DNA from 2 places in the Marinococcus sp. PL1-022 genome. Region 1 is predicted to be linked to the other one. Evidence: a T-box and tRNA genes for the amino acid it is inferred to sense, from the RefSeq annotation. Region 1 holds a T-box; the other holds one or more tRNA genes.
What was found. The T-box of region 1 lies ahead of ileS (isoleucine--tRNA ligase). A T-box ahead of a tRNA ligase gene usually reads a tRNA of that ligase, here a tRNA-Ile.
Positions count from the first base shown of each region.

Region 1 (5,514 bases):
ACGCTCCCTGCCGGTATTTATCCATGGGAATGTCCAACGATTATATGGTAGCTGTGGAAGAAGGCGCTACTCATATCCGTCTTGGTACTTCGCTTGTAGGTGAATAAAGGAACCAGGCGTTAAGTAACAAAACAGCTGTATCTCTGTGTAAAAAGGAGAGGAGAAGATGAGTTTGCGTTCGAAGTTCCGGCGTTTTTTTGAAATGGACGACGATGTGGTCGAACAGGAAGTCCCTCTTTCTGAAGAAGAACAGTACGCCCAGTATGAAAACAGGCAGGGGACATCTCCAAGCAATGTGGTGAGCCTGCAGAGTGTGCAGAAGTCCTCGAAGGTGATGCTTCTGGAGCCGCGCAGCTACGAAGAAGTGCAGGATATCGCCGATCACCTGTGCAGCCGAAAAGCAGTGATCATTAATCTGCAGCGGGTGCCGAAGGAGCAGGGGCGTCGTATCGTAGATTTTTTAAGCGGCACGGTCTATGCCATCGGCGGAGACATTCAGAAGGTCGGCAGTCAGATCTTTTTCTGCGCGCCCGATAATGTGGATATTTCAGGGGCCATTACAGATATTTTATCAGAACGGGATGAACACTATTAAAAAGAAAGGAGAGAGATTATGCAGCTTATAGGTTCCTTGCTGATTAGTTTAATCAGTCTTTACCGGATTGTGTTAATTGTATATATCCTCATGTCGTGGTTCCCAAACGCGAGAGAATCTACAATCGGCCAGTTTATCGGTTCGATCTGTGAACCATATTTGGAGCCGTTCCGCCGCTTTATTCCGCCACTCGGCCCGCTTGATATATCGCCAATCGTGGCAATCATTGTGCTCTTTTTTGCAGAATCAGGCATCCGGGCGCTGTTTTTCAATGCCGGTGCATTGTTTTAATTGAGGTGAATAAAACATGAACATGCTCGAACACTTCCGGCCGGAGGAAAGAGCCTGGGTGGAACAGGCGTCAGACTGGAAAGAAGCAGTCGAAACAAACTTCGAAAGACGGCTGACCGATTTTCTCGATCCGCGGGAGCGGGATATTCTAGCGTCGGTCATCGGAAAAGACGAAACCGTTCACTATGCTTTTGCCGGGGGGAGCGATGATGCTGAACGAAAACGGGCGTTAATTTATCCGTTTTACGAACAGCCGGAGCTGGAGGATTTTCAGCTCATATTGTTTGAAATCTCCTATCCGCAGAAATTTGCTTCTCTTGAACACAAGGATGTTCTCGGGGCTTTGATGGGCATTGGATTAAAACGGGAGAAATTCGGTGATATCCTGGAGGGGGAAGGCTGCTTTCAATTCGTAGCAGCTGCTGAAGTCCGCAGCTATATCGAGCTGAATCTTCCAAAAATTGCCAATGTATCGGTGGCGCCTGTGGAAAAACCATTTTCCGCTATGCTGCCGATAGAAGAACAGTGGGTGGAACGTGAAACCACCGTTTCTTCGCTTCGGCTCGATACCTTTATGGCAGAAGCATACCGGCTTTCAAGAAGCAAAACGCTTCCATTCATAGAAAAGGCCAAGGTGCGCGTGAACTGGAAAAAGGTGGACCAGTCCTCTTATATGCTGCGCCCCGGGGATTACGTTTCGGTACGCGGGCTTGGCCGCTCTAAATTGATGGAGGTGCTGGGACGCACGAAAAAGGATAAGCAGCGGATTGTGTACGGAATTAAAGAACAAAAAAGAAAAAAATAACCTTTTTGGTTTTGAAGGAAGGAACTGCCTTTTTCGCCGCGAATGTAGAAAGAGGCAGCAGGCTTTCGGGCCAGTATACATACTTGAACAGTAGAAAGGGTGAAAGATTTTGCCTTTAACACCACTGGATATTCATAATAAGGAATTCACAAGAGGATTCCGGGGATACGACGAAGATGAAGTAAACGATTTTCTAAAGCAGCTGATTAAGGATTTTGAAGATGTGATTCGTGAACGCGACGAGCTGTACGATCGCACAAAAGAGCTCGAAGACCGCATCAATCATTTCTCAAGCATTGAAGAGACGCTGAATAAGTCGATCTATGTAGCCCAGGAATCGGCAGAAGAGGTGCGGAAAAATGCCCAGAAGGAAGGACAGCTGAAGGTGCAGGAAGCGGAGAAAAATGCGGACCGCATTATTAACGAAGCCCTAAACAAATCACGACGGATTGAGCTTGAAATTGAAGAACTGAAAAAGCAGGCTTCTGTTTACCAGACCAAGTTCAAAATGCTGCTCGAAGCACAAATGGAAATGCTTCATTCGGATGAATGGCAGAATCTTGCCGAAGAGGAACCGGCTGAGGCAAACGTTTATGCCGGCGACGGCGAACGCCTTGACTAACACCGGTAACTAGATTATACTTTTGCATTATCATATTCGATAAACGTTGAAGGGGAGAAGGCAGTAATGCACCGGTCTCAGCGATCTGCGGTTGGTGTAAGCGCAGAACCAGGACATTTTTGTTATCACCCTGGAGTTCCTTAACTGAACAAAGCAGTAAGTTAAGGCGGCTTAAAAAAAGCCGTTATTGCCAATGAAGAGACGAGAAGGGGGCCGTATAGCCTCCTGCGCTCATCAGGGTGGTACCGCGAGTCATTCTCGCCCCTATGCTATGCACAGGGGGCTTGGAATGGCTCTTTTTATTGTAAAAAAAGAGGAGGATGCGGAAATGAGTTATAAAGAATCGCTGTTAATGCCGAAAACCAAATTTCCAATGCGCGGCAATCTGCCAAATAAAGAACCGGAACGCCAGAAAACATGGAACGAGCAGGACATTTATGAGCAGGTGCAGGCCCGCACAGAAGGGCGCCCGCTGTTTGTGCTGCACGACGGGCCTCCCTATGCTAACGGGGACATCCATATGGGGCATGCGCTGAATAAAGTGCTGAAGGACTTTATTGTCCGCTATAAATCGATGACAGGCTACCATGCACCGTACGTTCCGGGCTGGGACGTTCACGGGCTTCCGATTGAAACGGCGCTTACGAAAAATAAAAAAGTGGACCGGAAAAAAATGACAACAGCTGAATTCCGTGCCGCGTGTGAAGAATATGCGGAGAAACAAATTGACCGGCAGCGGGAGCAGTTTAAACGCCTCGGGGTCAGAGGGGATTGGGAAAGCCCGTATGTGACGATGAATCATGAGTACGAAGCCCAGCAGATCCAGGTTTTCGGGGAAATGGCCAAGCGCGGCCATATTTATAAAGGCAAAAAGCCGGTCTACTGGTCCCCGTCCTCGGAATCGGCCCTGGCAGAAGCAGAAATCGAATACCACGATATGCGCTCTCCGTCGATTTATGTGTCGTTTGCGGTTAAAGAAGGAAAAAATGTTCTCGAAGGCGATGAGAAGTTTATCATCTGGACAACGACCCCTTGGACGATTCCGGCAAACCTGGCAATCACTGTTCATCCGGAGCTTGACTACGTTGTCGTGCAGGTGAACGGAGAAAAGTACGTCGTTGCTGAAGGGCTGCTCGAGGAGCTCGAACAAAGGCTGGAGTGGGACGGCTATGAAATCACAAAGCGTATGAAGGGGCGTGACCTTGAATACGTGATGGCTGAGCACCCTATTTATGGCCGGGATTCGCTCGTCATTCTCGGGGAACACGTGACGCTCGATGCTGGTACCGGCTGCGTGCACACAGCGCCCGGCCACGGGGAAGAAGACTTTGTGGTAGGACAGCAGTACGGTCTGGAAACACTCTGTCCTGTAGATGACAAAGGGGTATTTACCGACGAAGCCCCGGGCTTTGAAGGACTGTTTTACGATAAGGCAAATAAATCAATCACGGATAAACTCGATCAGCTCGGGGCGCTCCTGCAGCTGAACTTCTTCAGTCACTCGTATCCGCATGACTGGAGAACGAAAAAGCCGGTCATTTACCGGGCGACCGATCAGTGGTTTGCATCGATCGAAAACATCCGGGGCGAGCTTCTGGATGAAATCAGCCAGGTGACATGGACTCCGGCCTGGGGAGAAACGCGCCTGTACAACATGGTGCGCGACCGGGGCGACTGGTGCATTTCGAGACAGCGTGCATGGGGCGTGCCGATTCCGGTCTTTTATGCAGAGGACGGCGAAGCGCTCATTAACGATGAGACTATTCAGCACGTTTCCGAACTGTTCCGCAGCCACGGCTCCAACGTATGGTTTGAGTGGGACACAGCCGATCTGCTTCCGGACGGGTTTACGTCGGAACACAGCCCGAACGGCACCTTTACGAGAGAAATGGATATTATGGACGTGTGGTTTGACAGCGGATCGTCCCATCAGTCAGTGCTTGAGGCGTCTCCGCTTCTGCAGCGTCCGGCTGATATGTATCTTGAAGGCTCCGACCAGTACCGCGGCTGGTTTAACTCTTCTCTTACAACGAGTGTCGCGGTTACCGGCAAGGCACCGTACCGCTCTGTACTGAGCCACGGCTTTACGATGGACGGAGAAGGCAAAAAAATGAGCAAGTCGCTCGGAAATACCATTTCGCCAAACGACATCACAAAGCAGCTCGGTGCGGATATTCTCCGGCTCTGGGTCTCGAGTGTCGACTACCAGGCGGATCACCGGCTCTCAGACAACATTTTAAAGCAAATAGCAGAAGCGTACCGCAAGATCCGTAACACGTTCCGGTTCATGCTCGGAAACCTGAGCGACTTTGAGCCGGAGAAGCACCGGGTCGCGCCGTCGGACTGGAGCGAGCTTGATCAGTATATGCATCTGCGCCTGCAGGATTTAATCGCAAAAATCCGTGCCGGATATGAAGAGTATCAGTTCGTGAATGTCTATCAGACGTTCCATAATTTCTGCACCGTGGATCTGAGCTCGTTTTACCTTGATATTGCCAAGGATACACTCTATGTGGAGCATGAAGATGACGTCCGCCGCCGGGCTGTGCAGACAGTGCTTTATGACACGTTAACAGCTCTCGTGCAGATGATCGCCCCGATCATTCCGCATACGGCCGAGGAGGTGTGGGAGTTTATCCCTCACACAGAGGCTGAAAGCGTACAGCTGACGGATATGCCGCAGGCGGACCGTTCGACGGAGGATGAAGAGCTCCGCCGGAAGTGGGACCGTCTTATGGACGTCCGGGACGATGTATTAAAGGCGCTGGAGACAGCGAGAGGAGAAAAAGTGATTGGCAAGTCGCTCGAAGCCTCGGTTGATATTTATGCCGACGGCGAAGTGAGAGATATGCTTCAGAGCGTAACCCGCTTAAAGACGCTGTTTATTGTGTCAAAGGCAGAGGTTGCCGGATCAGCGTCTGAGGCCCCGGCAGAAGCCGCGAAGCTTGATGAAGTAAGCGTCGTTGTAAAGGCAGCGGAAGGTGAACGCTGCGAACGCTGCTGGGAGGTTACCGACACAGTGGGAGAAGACCCGGCGTATCCGGATCTCTGCAGCCGCTGTGCTTCGGTCATGCATCAAAAAGAGAACGTCAATCAGTCATAGCACGTGCTGAGCCCCTTTACTGCAAGGGGGCTCTTTTTTATAAAAAGTAAAGGGCCGGAAGGATCGCCCTGAGCGCTGTTCGCCCCGGCGAATATATG
Region 1 covers NZ_JAWXCX010000001.1:1,051,690-1,057,203, forward strand. Annotated here, with positions in the region: gene SIC45_RS05345 (YggS family pyridoxal phosphate-dependent enzyme) at 1-107, shown strand, start outside; gene SIC45_RS05350 (cell division protein SepF) at 167-595, shown strand; gene SIC45_RS05355 (YggT family protein) at 614-886, shown strand; gene SIC45_RS05360 (RNA-binding protein) at 903-1,691, shown strand; gene SIC45_RS05365 (DivIVA domain-containing protein) at 1,801-2,313, shown strand; T-box leader at 2,351-2,582, shown strand; gene ileS (isoleucine--tRNA ligase) at 2,642-5,416, shown strand.

Region 2 (5,514 bases), 1.3 Mb from region 1:
TTTTTCGGCCGATCCCAACCAAGGGTTATCTTTCGGGCAGGAAGTTTCAATATCGGCTTGAGTACGTTCCTTTCGATAAGGGGATCTCTTTTGTTCTTCACTCGGACGGCATGACTGTGACTCCTGAAGACCAACGCGCTTTGCCTTATATGCGTTCGGTAGAAGAATACAAAAACAGGCTTGCCGAAAAAGCTGAAAATGAAAACGACGATGTCACTTTAATGGTTGGCGCGTTAGGTTAAAGCTCTTTCATCACTGCTGGTGATGGAAGGGTTTTTTGTGTATAACGAGCGAAAGCAGATCAGGCGTTTTGATGTTATGATGAACTTGCCCCTTACATAAGAAGGCGTGCGGTATAGTATAATAAGTGTAGATTTCAATGGATTGTACGCTGGACAGGAGGAAATATAAATGGAAAAAGAGACGAGCGGTGTCGCGTCCCAAATAGCTTCTAATCTTAAGATAAAGGAAAAGCATGTCACAAACATTATACATATGATTGAGGAGGGCAATACAGTTCCTTTTATTGCCCGCTATCGTAAAGAGCAGACCGGTGCCTCGGATGAAATGGTGATCCGGGATGTTCAGCAGGCCTGGAATTATGCGAATCAATTGGCCGAGCGTAAGGAGGAAGTACTGCGGCTGATTGATAAGCAGGAAAAATTAACGCCGGAGTTAAGACAATCCATCAATGAAGCTGTACAGCTTCAGGAAGTGGAAGACCTGTACCGTCCTTATAAACAGAAAAGAAGAACGAAAGCGACAGCAGCGAAAGAAAAAGGGCTTGAGCCGTTAGCGGAATGGCTCATGTCACAGCCAAAAGAAGGTATACCGGAGGAACAGGCGCAAGCGTTTGTAAACGAAGAATCCGGAGTGGCAGACGCCACAGCAGCACTTGAAGGTGCAAGGCATATTATTTCTGAACAAATTGCCGATGATGCCGGCATCCGCCACAGTGTTCGCGAGATCAGCTACAAGCAGGGGAGGATTCAATCTGCAGCTAAAGATGAAACCAAGGATGAACGCGGTATTTACAGCATGTACTACGATCATGAAGAAGCACTGGCGAAGGCCCCGTCGCACCGTGTGTTAGCCATGAACCGCGGAGAAAGTGAAGGAGTACTGAAAATTTCCCTCCAGGCACCGGAGGACAGGATACTTTCGTCTATAGAAAAGAAAGTGGTAAAGCGTTTTGGTTCGCCCGCTGTTCCGCAGCTGAACGAAGCGATCGAAGACAGCTACAAACGCTTGATCGGGCCGGCAGTTGAGCGGGAGCTTCGGAAGGTCAAAACAGAAGAAGCGGAAACGCAGGCGATTTCTGTCTTCTCCGAAAATCTTCGAAATCTTCTGCTGCAGCCGCCAATGAAGGGGAAAACAGTACTTGGCGTCGACCCGGCATACCGTACCGGCTGTAAATTGTCAGTCGTAGATGGCAACGGAAGATTGCTTGAGGTTGGGGTAATCTATCCGGTTCCGCCGAGAAATAAAGTAGCCGAAGCGAAGAAAGAGGTATTTGGCTTAATTGAAAAATACGGCATACAGGTTATAGCTATCGGCAACGGTACGGCTTCAAGGGAAACAGAAGAATTTATCGCGGGAGTCGTGGAGGAAGCGGGCGAAGACGTCTCATATATTATTGTGAACGAAGCCGGTGCGAGCGTGTATTCTGCTTCGGAGGTTGCCCGGGAAGAATTTCCGGATCTTCAGGTTGAGGAACGAAGTGCAGCTTCCATTGCAAGAAGGCTCCAGGATCCGTTGGCGGAGCTTGTGAAAATAGACCCTAAATCTATTGGGGTAGGGCAGTACCAGCATGACGTTTCGCAGGCAAGGCTGAATGAGTCATTGACGTTTGTCGTAGAGACAGCAGTAAACCAGGTGGGCGTGGACGTGAACAGTGCCTCGGGCAGTCTGCTTCAATACGTGGCTGGCCTTTCTAAAGCGGTGGCAAACAATGTGATAAAGCAAAGAGAAGCGCTTGAAGGCTTTACAAGCCGTAAAGAGCTGCAGAAGGTCCCGAGACTTGGAGCCAAAACATACGAGCAGGCAGCAGGCTTTTTACGTGTGCCGGAGTCTTCGAACCCATTCGACCGCACGGCTATTCACCCGGAAAGCTATCAGACGGCAGAACGTCTGCTTAGTCATCTGGAGCTTGAAGCAGCGCAGGCCGGCACAGAAGAAATGAAGGCAGTCCTGGAAAATCAGGAGGTGCATCAGCTGGCTGCAGCCCTCGATGTAGGCGTTCCTACACTTCAGGACATTATAGAGGATTTAAAAAGGCCGAACCGCGACCCTCGTGATACATTTTCGAAGCCTCTCCTGAAAAAAGGCATCATGACTCTTGATGACCTTGAAAAAGGTATGGAGCTCCAGGGCACAGTCCGCAATGTAGTGGATTTTGGGGCTTTCATTGATATAGGCGTCAAAGAGGATGGTCTCGTGCACATATCAAAGCTTGCGAACCGTTTTATCAAGCATCCGATGGAGGTAGTATCGGTAGGGGAAATAGTTACGGTATGGGTGGAAGATATTGATCAAAAACGGGGACGTGTAGCACTGACGATGGTAAACTAAATAGGAAATAAAAACAGAGGGCGCCCATACCTTCTGTTTTTTTAAGGAGGAAAAAAATGACTGACGAAGAATTAACCGCGTTGACGCAGGAGATATCGGCAGAAAAATTCCAAAAGCTGTTTAAACACCGTGCCTCGTTTAACCAAAGGCTGCGTACCACTGGAGGAAGATATGTGCTTTCTACAGGAAATATCGAAGTGAATCCCAGGTCGATGAACGATTATGGGCGTCAGGAAGTCATTGATATTGTAAAACATGAGTTGTGCCATTATCATTTACACTTGGAAGGGAAAGGGTACAAACATCAAGACGGTGAATTTCAGGAGCTGCTGAGGCGGGTGAAAGGCACCATGCACTGCCGTTCTTTGGAACAATACCGTTTAAAACAGAAAAAACGTTATCAGTATACCTGTAAAAGCTGTCACATTTCTTTTAAAAGAACGAGGCAGCTGGACACTCGAAAATATGTCTGTGCAGCCTGCAAAGGAACATTGAAAAAAATATAGAAAAACCTTGACCAGTGTTTTTTCTATGTGATACATTATAAAAGTCGCTTGAGAGAGGGCGCTTCAAAAACCGGCAAAAAAAGCTGTAAATTCCCTTTTAAAAGCGTATTGACATTACATAATAGATCTTGTAGAATTTTCTTTGTCTCAAAAAAGAAATATTCACATTCCGCAGTAGCTCAGTGGTAGAGCAATCGGCTGTTAACCGATTGGTCGCAGGTTCGAATCCTGCCTGCGGAGCCATTGGAGAAGTACCCAAGTGGCTGAAGGGACTCCCCTGCTAAGGGAGTAGGTCGTGTAAACGGCGCGAGGGTTCAAATCCCTCCTTCTCCGCCATTTACTATGGCCCGTTGGTCAAGTGGTTAAGACACCGCCCTTTCACGGCGGTAACACGGGTTCGAATCCCGTACGGGTCACCAACATGGAGGATTAGCTCAGCTGGGAGAGCACCTGCCTTACAAGCAGGGGGTCGGCAGTTCGATCCTGTCATCCTCCACCATTTTCTTTATACAATTGAGGGCCTGTGGTGTAGCGGTTAACATGCCTGCCTGTCACGCAGGAGATCGCGGGTTCAAATCCCGTCAGGCCCGCCATTTTTACCCAATATATTGGGCCATAGCCAAGCGGTAAGGCATCGGGTTTTGGTCCCGTGATGCGCTGGTTCGAATCCAGCTGGCCCAGCCAACAACATGCGGGTGTGGCGGAATCGGCAGACGCGCTAGATTTAGGATCTAGTGTCCTTGTGACGTGGGGGTTCAAGTCCCTTCACCCGCACCATTATATATTTATCGGTACGCGGTCGTGGCGGAATCGGCAGACGCGCTAGGTTGAGGGCCTAGTGGGAGTTTATCCCGTGGAGGTTCAAGTCCTCTCGACCGCACCATAATATGCGCCTGTAGCTCAGTTGGATAGAGCGTCTGACTACGGATCAGAAGGCCAGGGGTTCAAGTCCTCTCAGGCGCACCATTTACTTATGTTTTTCGGCAGCAACTGCGGGAAGTAGCTCAGCTTGGTAGAGCACTTGGTTTGGGACCAAGGGGTCGCAGGTTCGAATCCTGTCTTCCCGACCATTTATTTGCGGGTGTAGTTTAGTGGTAAAACCTCAGCCTTCCAAGCTGATGTCGTGGGTTCGATTCCCATCACCCGCTCCATTTTTACAAAAAAATAAACTGCTTTAAGTTATTTTTTTGTGCCTGTGGGCCTGTAGCTCAGTTGGTCAGAGCGCACGCCTGATAAGCGTGAGGTCGGTGGTTCAAGTCCACTCAGGCCCACCATTATTTCCATTGACATTTAGTTGATCAAAGGTTATAATTTATGTGTCACTTTAAAAGGTATTGACAGTTTAATTGCACCATGTTAAATTGTTTAAGCTGCTTTTTTGAGCGGCAGATCGTTCTTTGAAAAGGAAAGACAAGCCAGAGCCCCAAAGAAAAGAATCAAATTTAGGGCATTTCGGATGCCACAGCATCAAACTTTTTACGGAGAGTTTGATCCTGGCTCAGGACGAACGCTGGCGGCGTGCCTAATACATGCAAGTCGAGCGCGGGAAGCCGGCGGACTCCTTCGGGAGGAAACCGGTGGAACGAGCGGCGGACGGGTGAGTAACACGTGGGCAACCTGCCGGACTGATGGGAATAACCCCGGGAAACCGGGGCTAATGCCCAATACGCCCTGACCTCGCCTGAGGTCAGCGGTAAAGCAGGGATCTTCGGATCCTTGCACAGTCCGATGGGCCCGCGGCGCATTAGCTAGTTGGAGAGGTAAGGGCTCCCCAAGGCGACGATGCGTAGCCGACCTGAGAGGGTGATCGGCCACACTGGGACTGAGACACGGCCCAGACTCCTACGGGAGGCAGCAGTAGGGAATCATCCGCAATGGGCGAAAGCCTGACGGTGCAACGCCGCGTGAGTGATGAAGGTTTTCGGATCGTAAAGCTCTGTTGACAGGGAAGAACCCACGTCAGTCGAACAGGCTGGCGTGCTGACGGTACCTGTCCAGAAAGCCCCGGCTAACTACGTGCCAGCAGCCGCGGTAATACGTAGGGGGCAAGCGTTGTCCGGAATTATTGGGCGTAAAGGGCACGCAGGCGGTTTCGTCAGTCCGATGTGACAGGCCACGGCTCAACCGTGGAAGGCCATTGGAAACTGCGAAACTTGAGGACAGAAGAGGAGAGTGGAATTCCACGTGTAGCGGTGAAATGCGTAGATATGTGGAGGAACACCAGTGGCGAAGGCGACTCTCTGGTCTGTACCTGACGCTGAGGTGCGAAAGCATGGGGAGCAAACAGGATTAGATACCCTGGTAGTCCATGCCGTAAACGCTGAGTGCTAGGTGTTAGGGGTTTCGATACCCGTAGTGCCGAAGCTAACGCATTAAGCACTCCGCCTGGGGAGTACGACCGCAAGGTTGAAACTCAAAGGAATTGACGGGGGCCCGC
Region 2 covers NZ_JAWXCX010000001.1:2,384,885-2,390,398, reverse strand. Annotated here, with positions in the region: gene SIC45_RS12325 (PP2C family serine/threonine-protein phosphatase) at 1-242, shown strand, start outside; gene SIC45_RS12320 (Tex family protein) at 412-2,571, shown strand; gene SIC45_RS12315 (SprT family protein) at 2,628-3,077, shown strand; tRNA gene SIC45_RS12310 (tRNA-Asn) at 3,246-3,320, shown strand; tRNA gene SIC45_RS12305 (tRNA-Ser) at 3,323-3,413, shown strand; tRNA gene SIC45_RS12300 (tRNA-Glu) at 3,422-3,496, shown strand; tRNA gene SIC45_RS12295 (tRNA-Val) at 3,501-3,576, shown strand; tRNA gene SIC45_RS12290 (tRNA-Asp) at 3,595-3,670, shown strand; tRNA gene SIC45_RS12285 (tRNA-Gln) at 3,687-3,761, shown strand; tRNA gene SIC45_RS12280 (tRNA-Leu) at 3,769-3,854, shown strand; tRNA gene SIC45_RS12275 (tRNA-Leu) at 3,873-3,960, shown strand; tRNA gene SIC45_RS12270 (tRNA-Arg) at 3,967-4,043, shown strand; tRNA gene SIC45_RS12265 (tRNA-Pro) at 4,071-4,147, shown strand; tRNA gene SIC45_RS12260 (tRNA-Gly) at 4,155-4,228, shown strand; tRNA gene SIC45_RS12255 (tRNA-Ile) at 4,275-4,351, shown strand; rRNA gene SIC45_RS12250 (16S ribosomal RNA) at 4,553-5,514, shown strand, end outside.
Region 2: it encodes a tRNA-Ile, which carries the amino acid that the T-box ahead of ileS (isoleucine--tRNA ligase) is inferred to sense. The anticodon was not compared.